DNA from 2 places in the Pantoea trifolii genome. Region 2 is predicted to be linked to the other one. Evidence: predicted binding sites of a transcription regulator. Region 2 holds the regulator's gene; the other holds the start of a gene.

Region 1 (7,778 bases), 710 kb from region 2:
GGTGTCGGGGATTGCGGCGGCGCTGGGCGCGGAAGCGGCGCTGTGGGGCTTGCAGCGCAAGATCTTCGATTTCCCGTGGCAGCCAGACTGGACGCTGTGGATCGCCTTGCCGATCGGCGGCGCGCTGCTGCTCTCGCTGTGCGGTGCCTGGCTGGGCATTCGTTTATTAAAACAGAAGGCGCTGTTTAGAAGCTTTAGCGCCGGATAAGCAAAACGATTTGTCTTAATTTAAGTTCTGGTCTGTGTGAGTCGACTCATGAAAGCAGACCAGACTTATTTAAGGCTCAACATGTCATCTCCACTTATCGTCAAATCCGTTGTTGAAATCGGCTGCTGTAAAGTCTGCCAGGGCGAAGCCACGCTGTATGGTGTGACCGATTTCAATACCATCTGTCATTCGGAAAATGCCAGTCGTTACACTTATCCGCTCACCGGCGTGGCGATTTATTATCATCAATGTCAGACCTGTGGTTTGGTTTATACCCATGCGTGCGATGACTGGACGCCAGCGGATTATGCACAGCACATGTATAACGAGGATTACGGGCAGTTTGATCCTAACTATGAGATCAATCGACCGATGAGAAATCGCGATCTGATTTTGACGTTATTCAAAAAATATCACGGCAAAAAAATGCTGGATTACGGTGGAGGCACCGGCACGCTGGCGCGCTTAATGCAGGAAGTGGGCATTGATATGGTGGCGTGGGATCCATTTGTGCCCGGCGATTATCCAGAACTGAATTCGTATGAATTTATGACCAGTTTTGAGGTGTTTGAGCACACGCCCGATCCACATAAAACGCTGGCAGAGGTTTCAGGCTTTATGAAACAAGGCGGCGTGTTTTTCTTCAGCACAGCGACCACCGACGAAGTGAGCCACCTTGGTATGACGGACTGGTATATTTCGCCGCGCACCGGACATATTACGATTCATTCGGAAGCGTCGCTGAATGCATTGTTCAGTGCGCATGGGTTCCAGATTACGCATCTGAATCGCTGGAGCCATGTGGCGATGAAGATGGTGGGGTAAAGGGGGCCTGATGCCCTCACCCCGGCCCTCTCCCACAGGGAGAGGGAGATGTTCGCTCGATCGGTTCCCTCTCCCTTCGGGAGAGGGCTAGGGTGAGGGAAAAACAGCTGCACTATAACTTCTCAACCGCCCACGCAATCCCGCTCGCATACGCTTCCGGCAACAACGGCACCAGCGCATTCAAGGCTGACGCAAGGCGCCCACGATCGCTATCGGTCAGATTAAGATGCCCAACCTTGCGGCCTTCGCGCACCTCTTTGTCGTACCAATGCAGATGCACCAGCGGCTGTTGCAGCCACGCCAGATTCACATCGGTACCAATCAGATTCACCATCACCGACGGCGCAAACATCACCGGCTGGGGAAGCGCCAGACCCAGCACCGCACGCAGATGCAGCTCGAACTGGCTGATGGACGCGCCATTCTGCGTCCAGTGACCGCTGTTGTGCACGCGCGGGGCCAGCTCGTTGATCAGCAGACCCTCTGGCGTAATGAAACACTCCATCGCCATCACGCCAACATACTTCAGCTCATGCATGATGGCGCTGAGCATCACTTCCGCCTGCTGTTGCTGTCTGGCATCGGCCTGCGGGAACGCCACGCTGGTGCGCAGAATGCCGTCCTGATGCAGGTTATGCGTCAGCGGATAAAACACCGTGCTGCCATCGTGTCCGCGCGCGCCGACCAGCGATACTTCGCCGCTGAAATTAATGCCCTGCTCAACGATGCATTCGCCGTAGCACTCATCCGGTAGCGCATCGGTTTCATTGGCGCGCAAACGCCACTGACCACGGCCGTCATAGCCGCCGGTACGACGCTTCACAATCGCCAGTTCGCCCAATTTGCTGAACACGTTCGGCCACTCGGCTTTATCGGCCAGCAGCTGCCACGGCGCGGTGGCGAGGTTCAGTTGATCCAGCAGCTGTTTTTGCGTCAGGCGATCGGCCAGACGCGGGAAAATATCGCGATTCACAAAGGCCGGATGGCTCGCCAGTTCGCGGGTTAACGCGGTTTCCGGCCAGCGCTCAATCTCAGCGGTGATCACGCTTTCGGCGATCGGCAGCGCAGAAGGCTCCGCATCCAGACCCACCGGATACACCGCGATGCCCAGCGGTTCACCGGCCTGGCGCAGCATGCGGCCTAACTGACCATTTCCTAATACGCAAACCGGCTTCATGCTTCCTCCCGCGGATCCGGGTTGTTCAGCACTTCATCAGTCTGCGTTTGACGCCAGTTGGCGATGCGCGTTGACAGCGCGCTGTCGTGGATCGCCAGAATCTGCGCCGCCAGCAGGGCAGCGTTAGCGGCACCGGCTTTACCAATCGCCAGCGTTCCGACCGGAATACCGCGCGGCATCTGCACGATGGAGTAGAGGCTATCGACGCCGCTCAGCGCCGCGCTTTGCACTGGCACGCCCAGCACCGGCACCAGCGTTTTCGCGGCCAGCATGCCCGGCAAATGGGCAGCACCGCCGGCACCGGCGATGATCACCTGAAAACCGTTGTCGGCTGCGGTTTCCGCGAAGCTGAACAGTTTGTCGGGCGTACGGTGAGCTGAGACCACTTCAACGTGGAAGGGAACATCCAGGCTGTTAAGAATTTCCTCGGCGAACTGCATGGTAGCCCAGTCACTTTTGGAACCCATGACAATGGCGATACGGGCCGGGGTGGCGTTGGATGACATGCGGTCAACTCCTGTGAATATGCAAACGAACCTGGCCGGGCGGGCAGGCGAAGAAGGGCACAGAGAATAGCATGAGATGGCAGCAAGGAAAACGGTTGCGTAGGCGGAAAACGGGCATTGATGCCCGGATTTCAGAAGGGGAATTCGATCAGGCTGACGCCGTTGGCATCAAGCTGAATCATCGATCCGTTCTCATGCCAGGCACCCAGCACCGCGCGCTCGGCGTTTTTGCCGTGCAGCGTGAAGGTGTGAATGGCGGGACGATGGGTGTGGCCGTGAATCAGAATCGGCACCTGCTGGCGCGTCATCGCGGCTTCCACTGCGGACTGATTGACGTCCATGATGCTGACCGACTTGTGCTGATTCGCCTGCTTGCTGCCATTGCGCATGCGCGCGGCAATGCGCACGCGCAGACGCAGTGGCAACGCGAGGAACAGGCGCTGCAACCAGCGCTGATGCACTTTGGCGCGAAAACGCTGATAACCTTCATCGTCGGTGCACAAGGTATCGCCGTGCATGATCAACACGCGATGTCCGTAGAGATCGAGCACCTTTTCTTCCGGCAGCAACGTCATGCCAGAAGCGCGTGCAAAACGCTGGCCGAGCAGGAAATCGCGATTACCGTGGATAAAGAATTTAGGCACCGGCAGCGCCTTGAGCGCCGCAGCGATTTGCTGATGCAGCGGATTGGGATCGTCGTCGCCGATCCAGGCTTCAAACAGATCGCCGAGGATGTAAAGCGCATCGCAGGAACGCGCTTCTCCCTGCAAAAAATGCAGAAAACCGGCAGTAATTGCCGGTTCTTCATGACACAGATGCAGATCTGCGATAAACAGCGTGCGCGACATTACTCGCTAACAGTCACTTTCTGGATGACAACGTCTTCAACCGGAACGTCCTGATGCATGCCGCTGCGGCCGGTTTTCACCGCTTTGATTTTCTCAACCACGTCCATGCCTTCAACCACTTCAGCGAACACGCAGTAACCCCAGCCTTGCAGGCTTTCGTCACGGAAGTTCAGGAAGTCGTTGTCTGCCACGTTGATGAAGAACTGGGCAGTGGCAGAGTGTGGCGCCTGAGTACGCGCCATCGCCAGCGTGCCTTTGGTGTTTTTCAGGCCGTTGTTCGCTTCGTTGCGGATGTCTGCTTTGGTATCTTTCTGCTTCATGCCAGGCTCAAAACCGCCGCCCTGAATCATGAAACCGTTGATTACGCGATGGAAGATAGTGTTATCGTAAAAACCTTCCGCGCAGTATTCCAGGAAGTTCTTCACGGTAGCCGGCGCTTTGTCATCGAAAGTTTTAATTACGATATCGCCATGGTTCGTCTGGAAAGTGACCATTATTTTCTTCCTGTCAAGGTTGTCGTCAGTATCAACTGCCACGCCAGCAAGGCGGCGAGGCATTTTTGTAGACGCTTCTTATATCACAATTTCCAATAACGCGTCAGTAACCGGACGGCAGTTGGCAACCGAGCGATGCACAAGTCAGAAAAATACGGCACAATAACCGGCTACATTTTTATAATGTTCGAATCCCGCACACGTAATTAAAACGGAACCGTTCAATGCTAAAGATTTATAACACCCTGAGTCGACAGAAAGAGGAATTCAAACCCATCCATGCCGGTCAAATCGGTATGTACGTGTGTGGTATCACGGTTTACGACCTCTGTCATATCGGCCATGGGCGTACGTTTGTGGCATTCGACGTGGTGGCGCGTTATCTGCGTTACGTGGGCTATCAGCTGAAGTATGTGCGTAACATCACCGATATCGATGACAAAATCATCAAACGTGCCAATCAAAACGGGGAAAGCATTGAAACGCTGACCAACCGCATGATCGCCGAGATGCACAACGATTTCGCCGCGCTCGGCATTTTGCCGCCGGATCTGGAGCCGCGCGCCACCCGCCATATCGACGAGATTATCGAGCTGGTCGGCAGGCTGATTGAGCGTAAGCACGCGTACGTGGCGGACAACGGCGACGTGATGTTCGACGTGATGAGCGACAAAGAGTACGGCGTACTGTCGCGTCAGGATCTGGAGCAGCTGCAGGCCGGTGCACGCGTCGAAGTGGCGGATGTGAAGCGCAATCCGATGGACTTCGTGCTGTGGAAGATGTCTAAAGCCGACGAACCGGCGTGGAATTCGCCGTGGGGCAACGGTCGTCCAGGCTGGCACATCGAATGTTCAGCGATGAACTGCAAACAGCTTGGCACCCATTTCGACATTCATGGCGGCGGTTCAGATCTGATGTTCCCGCACCATGAAAACGAAGTGGCGCAATCCACCTGTGCGCACGATGGTCCGTATGTGAATTACTGGATGCACTCCGGCATGGTGATGGTTGATCGCGAGAAGATGTCGAAATCGCTGGATAACTTCTTCACCGTGCGCGATGTGTTGCAGCACTACGATGCCGAAACCGTGCGTTACTTCCTGATGTCGGGCCACTATCGCAGCCAGCTCAACTACGGCGAAGATAACCTCAATCAGGCGCGTGCCGCGCTCGAGCGCTTGTACACCGCGCTGCGTCATACCGATGCCAACGCCACGGCGGCGGGTGGCGAAGAGTTTGAAGCGCGTTTCCGCATCGCGATGGATGACGACTTCAACACGCCGGAAGCCTATTCGGTGTTGTTCGATATGGCGCGTGAAGTCAATCGTCTGAAGACCGAAGACAAAGTCTCCGCTGATGCGCTGGCGGCGAAACTGCGCCAGATCGCTAACGTGCTGGGCATTCTGCAGCAGGATCCCGAGCTGTTCCTGCAAAGCGGAGCGCAGGTGAATGACGATGAAGTGGCGAAAATCGAGCATTGGGTGAAAGCCCGTTCCGACGCGCGTGCGGCCAAAGATTGGGCGCAGGCGGATGTGGCGCGCGATAAGCTCAATGAGTTGGGCGTGATCGTTGAAGATGGGCCGCAAGGTTCCAGCTGGCGACGCAAATAACCGGAGAGGGCGAGAAATCGCCCTTTTTTATTATGGCGATTGAACAGATTCATATTCACGGCTTCCGCTCGGTGCGCGATCTGACGCTGCCGCTGCAGCAGCTCAACGTGGTCAGCGGCCCCAACGGCTGCGGCAAATCCAACCTGTATAAAGCGGTGCGACTGCTGCATGAAGCGGCGAGCGGACGCTTAGCGTTGGCGCTGGCGGAAGAGGGCGGCATCCAGAAAGCGATGTGGGCAGGCGGATTGCGGCGCGGAGATCGTCGGCACGATCCCAAGCGTTTGATCATGGCTGTGGTGATGGACGATATGGATTATCAGCTCGATATCGGTTTTCCTGAGCCGTCTCCGACGCTCTTTAGCCTTGATCCGCTGGTGAAAGAGGAGCGCATCTGGATGAGTGGTCAGCGACGTCGCCCTTCCTCGTGCATTTTGCAGCGGCAAAATCAAACCGCGTTTCTGCATAACGTCGAGGGTGAACGCGTGACCTATCCAGCGGTTTTGCACCCGGAAGAGTCGCTGTTTGGGCAACTGGGCGAACCGCATCTTTATCCCGAGCTTTCTCAGGTGCGCGAAAGGTTGCAGAAATGGCGCTTCTACCACGAGTTTGCCGTGTGGCCAGGTTCGCCAATTCGGGCACCGCAGATCGGTGTGCGTGCGCCGATTCTGGCGCATGATGGCAGTAATTTAGCTGCCGCGTGGGCGACAATTAATGAAGTCGGTCATCGCGAATTGCTGCATCAAGTGATGGCCGAAGCGTTCCCTGACACCGAATTTCACGTTGATGTGCAGAACGGGCGTTTTCAGATGCTGATGTCTCGGCGTGGGATTTTGCGTCCGCTGGAGAGCGCTGAGTTCTCGGATGGCACGTTGCGCTTTTTGTGTTTGGTGGTGGCGCTGCTCAGCCCGCGTCCGCCGGCGTTTATGGCGCTGAATGAACCGGAGAACAGTTTACATGAAGATTTGTTGCCCGCATTGGCGCGCCTGATTGCCGAAGCCAGCCAGTTCAGCCAACTGTGGATCACCAGCCATTCACCGAAACTGGCAACGCTGATTGCGCAGCATACGGCGGTGAACCATATCGAGCTGGCGCAAATCGAAGGGGAAACCCGCGTCTTGTAAGGTCGCCATTCATGGCGACCTTCCGGATGACTACGCTACAACCGTAATTTTAAAACCAGCAAACTCAACCTTCTGGCCTTCAACAATCTTGCAGCGCTTACGCGTTTCAACTGCGCCATCGACGCGCACTTCGCCTTCCGCGATCACGGCTTTCGCCTGCGCACCGCTTTGCACCCAACCTTCGAGTTTCAGCAGGTCGCACAAATCAACGTGGGCATGTTTACCGAGAGAAAAACTGGCCATTATGCCTCCTCAATGTCGTGAAATTCTTCACACGCTGTCAGCGTGTTTTGGATCAGGGTAGCGACCGTCATTGGACCGACGCCGCCTGGAACGGGCGTGATGTACGAAGCGCGCTCAGCAGCCGCTTCGAACTCCACATCGCCGACCACTTTGCCGCTGTCGAGACGGTTGATACCCACATCAATGACTACCGCGCCCGGCTTGATCCAGTCGCCCGGAATAAAGCCCGGCTTGCCGACCGCCACCACCAGCAGATCGGCGTGCTCAACGTGATGACGCAGATCTTTGGTGAAACGGTGCGTCACGGTGGTGGTGCAACCGGCGAGCAGCAGCTCCATGCTCATCGGACGGCCAACGATATTCGATGCGCCAACCACCACGGCGTTCAGGCCGTAAGTATCGATATTGTAGCGCTCCAGTAAGGTGACGATGCCGCGCGGCGTACACGGACGCAGCTTTGGCGCGCGCTGGCACAGACGACCGACGTTGTACGGATGGAAGCCATCCACGTCTTTGTCTGGAACGATGCGCTCCAGCACTTTGACGTTATCGATGCCAGCTGGCAGCGGCAACTGCACCAGAATGCCGTCGATATCGTTATCGTTGTTGAGCGTATCAATCAGCTCCAGCAGTTCGGCTTCGCTGGTGGTGGCGGGCAGATCGTAGGAGCGGGAGATGAAGCCCACTTCATCACAAGCACGACGTTTGCTGGCGACATAGATCTGTGAAGCCGGGTTTTCACCCAC
Region 2 (7,778 bases):
ACAAGATCGAACTGATTGAAAATAAACATGCCGGTCACGGCTTAGGCAACTAAGGTTGCTGGTCAGCCTGCTAATTGCAGGCTGATTTCCCTCTCCTGCTGCACCCTCCTGCGATTTTTGCCATAATGCGCGCTGCCCTATTTATTGCCATGAGATCCTGATGTCTGAATCGAACGCTTTAAACGCTCTCCACCAACGCTTCCGCGGTTTTTATCCTGTTGTGATCGACGTTGAAACCGCAGGTTTCAATGCACAAACCGATGCACTGCTGGAAATTGCAGCCACAACGCTGAAAATGGATGAAGACGGCTGGTTGCACCGCGATGAAACGCTGCACTTCCATGTGGAACCGTTTGAAGGCGCCATTCTGAATCCTGCTGCGCTGGCGTTTACCGGCATCGATCCCACCAATCCGCTGCGCGGTGCGGTTAGTGAATACGAAGCTCTGCATGCGATTTTTAAAATGGTGCGCAAAGGCACCAAAGATAGCGGCTGCAATCGCGCGATTATCGTGGCGCACAATGCCACTTTCGATCTCAACTTCGTGATGGCGGCCGCAGAGCGCGCCAGCCTGAAGCGCAATCCGTTCCACCCTTTTGCCACCTTTGATACCGCAGCGTTAAGTGGTTTAGTGCTGGGGCAAACCGTGTTGGCGAAAGCCTGCAAAGCGGCGGGAATGGAGTTTGATAGCACACAAGCGCATTCGGCGCTGTATGACACCGAGCAAACCGCGACGCTATTTTGTGAGTTGGTGAACCGCTGGAAACGCCTGGGCGGCTGGCCGCTGGCTTTCAGTGAAGAATCTGCAGACGAGGCGTCTGCCGAGTAAGCAAAGAAAAGGCCGACATTTGTCGGCCTTCTGCATTATTCCGCTTCTTTATACTTCTCAGCGGTCTCTTTCAGCAGTGGCTGAAGTTCGCCGCGCTGGAACATCTCAACGATGATGTCGCAGCCGCCGACCAGTTCGCCATCGACCCACAGCTGCGGGAAAGTTGGCCAGTTAGCGTATTTTGGCATTTCAGCGCGAATATCCGGGTTCTGCAGAATGTCCACGTATGCGAAACGCTCGCCACAGGCAGAAAGCGCCTGCACGGCTTGCGCCGAGAAACCGCAGCTTGGCAGCTTCGGAGAACCTTTCATGTACAGCAGAATCGGGTTTTCTGCGATCTGACGCTGAATTTTTTCAACAGTACTCATTATTGCCTTCCTTAATCTTCTACTTCGTGTTTGTTTATTGTAGCGATTTCGCTCCCGGACTGAAAACGGGATTTTGCGTTTGCACTGGCGAATCGCCATGTTTGTTAAGTTAACGCATGACAAATAACATTTTCATATCATTAATTGGCATTAATAAATTAATAATTAGCAATAGTTTCGCTGCGTTAACCAGCTGAAATCGCTCATTTTTGCTACAGAATCAATCTGGTAACATATTAATGGAAAAAGGCCTTACCTTTTGGAAAAAAAGTGGATTAGAATTGCCTCGGCGCTGGTCACTTGATCAGATTTCTCTCACTTTGCCGCAGTCTGCTTTCATTCAGCCTGCTTAACCTGTAACCGGATTATGCGTCTACTAATTACGCTTTTCATACTGGCTTTCGCCCAACTGTTTTTTAATGTGGCTGCTGCATCTCCGCATGCGCCCGTTAATGCCAGTTCGCTTAAAGCAGAGAAAAAGAGCGCACGTGAAGACGAGCGCCGCAAACGACGCCCGGTGAAAACCACCACCAAAAAATCGCGCCTGACTGCTGTTCAAAAATTCAAACTCAAAAAACAGACCAAAACAGAAACCGCGCTGCACAAGACCACCAGCAAAAAATCCCCGCTGAAACTTTCTGCTAAGAAATACGGTCATCAACGTTTAGCGAAGAAAACACCTGAGATCGCCGTCGATGATGAAGCGTTAGCGCTGACCGGCATCAAAATGAGTAAGGCGCACCGCCAGCGTTATCAAAAGGCGCGTGAAACGGCGATGACCAAATTGATGGGCCAACTCGGCAAACCCTATCAATGGGGCGGTGCTTCGCCACATACCGGTTTCGACTGCAGCGGCTTAGTGTGGTACGCCTATAAAGATCTGGTGAAATTCAAACTGCCACGCACCGCTAATGAGATGTATCACCTGCGCGATGCGGCACCGATTAAACGTGAAATGCTCGAGAAAGGCGATTTGGTGTTCTTCCGCATCAATAATCGCGGCACTGCCGATCATGTGGGCGTGTATCTCGGCAACGGGAAATTCATTCAGTCGCCGCGTACCGGCAAAGATATTCAGATCAGCGCATTGGGTGAGGATTACTGGCAGAAACACTATGTGGGCGCGCGTCGCATGATGACGCCAAAAACTATTCGCTAGTTGTTGCGCAACAATCATAAAAAAGCCGGATGCTGTTCTCAGCTCCGGCTTTTTTGTTAATGCATGATCGCGGTAAAGCTGAAGGCGATAATCATCAACAGTGCGCCAACAGTGGTCATTAGCGCCAGTTTCAGGTCGGTATTCATCACAACTCCTTAGTCACACAATTATTAGGGTTAAAGCGATTTTCGCACAGCAATGGGCAAAAATCTCGTTTTATACGCATCAGCTTGCTAGAATCGCCGCCTTTCGTTGCGCAACAGATTTTGCGCATCCTGTATCAACAGCGTGATGAAGTGATTTCGCCTGCTAAAACACACCGTTTTGCCCGCTTTTTTGGGCTGTAAAAGCATTAGCAGACGCAAACGTTTAACAATATACTTATCAGTAAGTTGCGATAAGCCCAGGAGTACCATTTTCATGGCAACAATTAAAGATGTCGCAAAACGCGCGGGTGTCTCAACCACCACGGTTTCGCATGTCATCAACAAAACGCGTTTCGTTGCGGAAGAGACGCGTAACGCCGTATGGGAAGCGATCAAAGAATTACACTACTCGCCCAGTGCCGTGGCGCGTAGTCTCAAAGTTAATCACACCAAAACCTTGGGTCTGCTGGCGACCTCCAGCGAAGCGCCCTACTTCGCTGAAATTATCGAAGCGGTGGAGAACCGGTGTTTCGAACGCGGCTATACGCTGATTCTCGGCAATGCGCACAACGATCTGCAAAAGCAGCGCGCTTACCTGTCGATGATGGCGCAAAAGCGCGTCGATGGATTGCTGGTGATGTGTTCGGAATATCCAGACGATTTGCTGCAGATGCTGGAAGAGAACCGCAATATCCCCATGGTGGTGATGGATTGGGGCGCGTCACGCGGTGATTTCACCGATACCGTGCAGGACAATGCGTTTCAGGGCGGTTATCTCGCCGGGCGTTATCTGATCGAACGCGGCCATCGCGATATCGGTGCCATTCCAGGCCAGATGGAGCGCAACACCGGCGGCGGACGTCACGCTGGCTTCCTGCAGGCGATGAGCGAAGCGGGCATTACGGTGCGTCCGGAATGGGTGGTTCAGGGCGACTTTGAACCTGAATCGGGCTATCAGGCGATGCAGCAGATTTTAAATCAGAAACAGCGTCCAACCGCGGTGTTCTGCGGTGGCGATATCATGGCGATGGGCGCGATTTGCGCCGCTGATGAGATGGGCTTGCGCGTACCGCAGGATATCTCAGTCATTGGCTACGATAACGTGCGCAACGCGCGCTATTTCACCCCAGCGCTGACCACCGTGCACCAGCCGAAAGCCGAACTGGGTGAAAAAGCGCTGGAAATGCTGCTGGATCGCATCACCAGCAAGCGCGAAGATCCGCAAACAATCGAAGTCCAGCCAACGCTAATTGAACGCCGTTCGGTGGCGTACGGTCCGTTCCGCGACTATCGCCGCTAAGCCGACACTTCGCTGAGCCATTCGTGGTTCAGCGTTTCGGCATCCCCGAGATAAGCCAGTAACCACGCCAGCGCCGGTGACGCGCGCTGTTCTGACCAGCTAACGCAGCACGGGCTGTCCGGAAAAGCCTGCGGCAGCGCCAGTTCAACCAGTTTATGGCTGTCCAGCAGTGGACGCGCCAAATGGCCCGGCACCATTCCGACGCACAATCCTGCCAGCAAACAATCCATCCCGGTTTCCCACTCTGGCACTACCAACCGCCGCTGATTATCCAGCGTCCACGTCATACGGCGCGGCAACGCACGCGAGGTATCTTCCAGCACCAGCGATGGCCACGCCCGCAAGGTTTCATCATCCAGTTCCGTGCTGTTGACCAGCGGATGGTCGGGACTCACCACACAGCGCCAGTTCAGCGCGCCCATATCCTGAAAGGCAAAACGTCCACCCACCGGGATCGCCTGGGTCGCGCCAATCGCCACATCAACCCGGCCATCAGCCAACGCATCCCATACGCCGTTGAACACTTCGTAGCTGATAATCAGCTCCATATCGGGAAAATGGCGATAGAAATCCTTCACTAACTGCCGCGTGCGCTGCGGTTTAACAATGCAGTCAACCGCGATACTTAGCTCCCCACGCCAGCCATTCGCCAGTTGCTGACACTGTCGACGGGTTGCCAGCATTTTTTTGATAACAGATCGCCCTTCGCGTACAAAATGCTCGCCCGCCGGTGTCATCACCACTTCGCGGTGCTGGCGCTCAAACAGCGGCACCGCCAGCCAGCTTTCCAGCTGTCGCACGGTATAGCTGACGGCAGAAGGCACGCGATGCAGCTCCTGCGCGGCCGCACTAAAACTGCCGGTGCGCGCCACCGCATCTACCACTTCAAGCGCATATTCTGACCACATAATTTTGCCTTCAAAAAATTTAACAGCACTATGCAAATATTAGCGTTTCACAAAGCGCGTTGCATCCTTTTACACTCCCCGGCGTTCAACCTGCCCAAAAGAGAATCAACATGTTGTCGTCTAAAGCATTTATGCCTTATCTCGCCGTGCTCAGCATGCTCGGCTTTCTTGCCACGGATATGTATTTACCCGCCTTTGGCGATATGCAGCGTGATTTCGCTAGCGCACCTGGCACCATCAGCGCCAGCCTGAGTCTGTTTCTCGGCGGTTTCGCCTGTGCCCAGGTTTTTTGGGGGCCGCTGTCGGATCGTTACGGGCGTAAACCGATTTTGCTAGCGGGGTTAGCCATCTTCGCCCTTGGTTGTCTGGGGATGCTTTGGGTGACCGATGTGCGCCTGATGCTGGCACTGCGTTTTGTGCAGGCAATTGGTGTCTGTGCGGCTGCCGTAAGCTGGCAGGCGCTGGTGGTGGATCACTATCCAAAAGCCAAAGCCAATAAAGTGTTTGCCACGATTATGCCGCTGGTTGCGCTGTCTCCGGCGCTGGCACCGCTGCTCGGCGCCTGGCTTATCGGCCACTTCCACTGGCGCAGCATCTTTATCACACTAACGCTGGTTGCCGTGGTGCTACTGATGGGTACGCTGCAGTTAACCTCGCCTAAGCGCGAGAAAGTGGCGTCAGGTAAACAACCCGGCTGGTTGACCTTGCTGGGTACTCGCGTTTACAGCGGTAACGTCTTGATCTACTCGGCCTGTTCGGCGAGCTTTTTCGCCTGGCTGACAGGCTCACCTTTCATTCTCGCCGCTGCTGGCCTGACGCCGGGTGATATTGGCCTGAGCTATATTCCGCAGACCATTGCGTTTCTGATTGGTGGCTTTGGCTGCCGCACGCTGTTAAATCGCTATCAGGGCGCGCAACTGCTGCCGTGGTTGCTGGTGCTGTATAGCCTGAGCATCCTGAGTTTGTTTGTCATCGCCCTGATGCCATCAGCGCCGCTGTTTGTGCTGTTGATGCCTTTCTGCGGCATGGCGCTGGCCAATGGCGCGATCTATCCAATTGTGGTTGCCAGAGCATTAGCGCACTTCCCGCACGCCACCGGTAAAGCCGCAGGATTACAGAACTTATTCCAGTTAGGATTGTGCTTTGTAGCCAGCCTGCTGGTCTCCGCCGGCCTTGAACAGGCGCTGTTCAACACCACGTTAGTGATGGTCGCTACTGTGGTACTGGCGTGGGTGGGCTTTGTCTGCCAGCGAACGGTAAACGCACAAAGTGATATTGCCCACACTTCCCGTCCCTGCGAAGATAATCTCTAAGCCAGCGCTTTTCGTTAGCAAACTAACGATAACCCGTTGAATATTGACCCACGTGAGCATATACTCTGTGGGTCAGTAATTCTGTATTAAATCAATAATATAAATGTAATACCTTTAGCGACCCTGTCGCGGGATGGCGTCTGCACATTATCCGGTGCGGCGACCCACTTTTCTGCTCAAATTCATACCTCTGTACTACGTCGTACAACGTCGGATTTCTGGCGCACGGATTTTCCGTGAGTTCTCTCACAGGTCTTGGGAAATTGGCTATTCTTTTTCTCAGGTTCAGATCGGAAGGTGATGGAGAAGCTATGAGTTCATCTGTTATAGAAGAAGTGAGCCTTGAAGAAAACCATTGGTATCGGATCGTCAATGAACTGCTAGAGCGGGCTGATATTGCAGTTAATGGCACTCGTCCCTGGGATATTCAGGTAAAGCATCCAGATTTTTTTAAACGCGTTCTCGAGGAAGGATCGCTCGGATTAGGTGAAAGTTACATGGATGGTTGGTGGGAGTGCGAACAGCTCGATATGTTCTTCCATCGCGTTTTAAAACACCATCTGGATAAACAATTACCTCGGCATTTTAAAGATACGTTGCGCATCGCCGCCGCGCGTCTCACTAATTTGCAATCAAAAAAACGCGCCTGGATTGTGGGTAAAGAGCATTACGACCTTGGTAATGATCTCTTCTCACTGATGCTTGATCCTTACATGCAATATTCCTGCGGCTACTGGAAAGATGCTGATACCCTGGAAAACGCGCAGCAAGCCAAACTGGATATGATTTGCCGCAAGTTGCAACTTGAACCGGGCATGACGCTGCTGGATATAGGTTGTGGCTGGGGCGGATTAGCAGAATATGCCGCACGCCATTATGGCGTCACGGTGCATGGCGTGACTATTTCGGCTGAGCAACAAAAACTCGCGCAACAACGCTGTGAAGGACTGGATGTCACTATATTACTGCAGGACTATCGCGACCTGAATAATCAATATGATCGCATCGTTTCTGTGGGTATGTTTGAACATGTCGGGCCGAAAAACTATGCCACTTATTTTGATGTTGCTGACCGTAACCTCAAACCAGACGGCATATTTTTGCTGCACACCATTGGTGCCCTCACTACAGATATGAATGTCGATCCGTGGATTGATAAATATATCTTCCCGAACGGTTGTTTGCCGTCGGTACGTCAAATCGCTGATGCCAGTGAGCCGCATTTCGTCATGGAAGACTGGCATAACTTTGGCGCAGATTACGATACGACGTTAATGGCGTGGTATGAACGTTTTCAGGCGGCGTGGCCGCAGCTGGCTGAGAAATATGGCGAACGTTTTAAACGGATGTTCGACTATTATCTCAACGCCTGCGCCGGTGCGTTTCGTGCCCGTGATATTCAGCTGTGGCAGGTAGTATTCAGTCGTGGCAAGGATGGCGGTTTACGCGTAGCGCGTTAATCAGCTTTCAAATGAATCAAGGCGCCGCATGGCGCCTTTTTCAACGGTATTATTCTGCGCTAGCAATCTGCGCCAGTGCAGCGGCTTCACGCTGCGCTAATACGCGCTCAACCGTTTCCACAATGGCCTGCGTATGCGGATCAATCTCAATATTGACTTTTTGACCGAACTTCTTCGCGCCTAAAGTGGTGCGCTCCAGCGTTTCCGGGATCAAATGCACACAGAATTTGCTTTTGGTTACGTCGCCAACGGTCAAACTAATACCATCGATACCCACAAAACCTTTGTGCAGAAT

What was found. The regulator PurR, encoded in region 2, represses purine synthesis genes. The targets are predictions, from matches to a motif close to CANGCAAACGTTTGCNTG.
Region 1: purE (5-(carboxyamino)imidazole ribonucleotide mutase) is a predicted target of PurR. The motif match lies at 2,801-2,818, and genes of this name have one in related genera.

What each region holds. Positions count from the first base shown of each region.
Region 1 covers NZ_JANIET010000001.1:1,146,603-1,154,380, forward strand. The annotation lists gene ybbP (putative ABC transporter permease subunit YbbP) at 1-208, shown strand, start outside; gene NQH49_RS05230 (class I SAM-dependent methyltransferase) at 290-1,033, shown strand; gene purK (5-(carboxyamino)imidazole ribonucleotide synthase) at 1,146-2,210, opposite strand; gene purE (5-(carboxyamino)imidazole ribonucleotide mutase) at 2,207-2,716, opposite strand; gene lpxH (UDP-2,3-diacylglucosamine diphosphatase) at 2,848-3,564, opposite strand; gene ppiB (peptidylprolyl isomerase B) at 3,564-4,058, opposite strand; gene cysS (cysteine--tRNA ligase) at 4,283-5,668, shown strand; gene NQH49_RS05260 (AAA family ATPase) at 5,701-6,789, shown strand; gene ybcJ (ribosome-associated protein YbcJ) at 6,820-7,032, opposite strand; gene folD (bifunctional methylenetetrahydrofolate dehydrogenase/methenyltetrahydrofolate cyclohydrolase FolD) at 7,032-7,778, opposite strand, start outside.
Region 2 covers NZ_JANIET010000001.1:1,860,346-1,868,123, reverse strand. The annotation lists gene gloA (lactoylglutathione lyase) at 1-53, shown strand, start outside; gene rnt (ribonuclease T) at 161-829, shown strand; gene NQH49_RS08695 (Grx4 family monothiol glutaredoxin) at 865-1,200, opposite strand; gene NQH49_RS08690 (C40 family peptidase) at 1,565-2,356, shown strand; gene cydH (cytochrome bd-I oxidase subunit CydH) at 2,413-2,502, opposite strand; gene purR (HTH-type transcriptional repressor PurR) at 2,777-3,802, shown strand; gene punR (DNA-binding transcriptional activator PunR) at 3,799-4,710, opposite strand; gene punC (purine nucleoside transporter PunC) at 4,821-6,023, shown strand; gene cfa (cyclopropane fatty acyl phospholipid synthase) at 6,335-7,483, shown strand; gene NQH49_RS08660 (riboflavin synthase subunit alpha) at 7,533-7,778, opposite strand, start outside.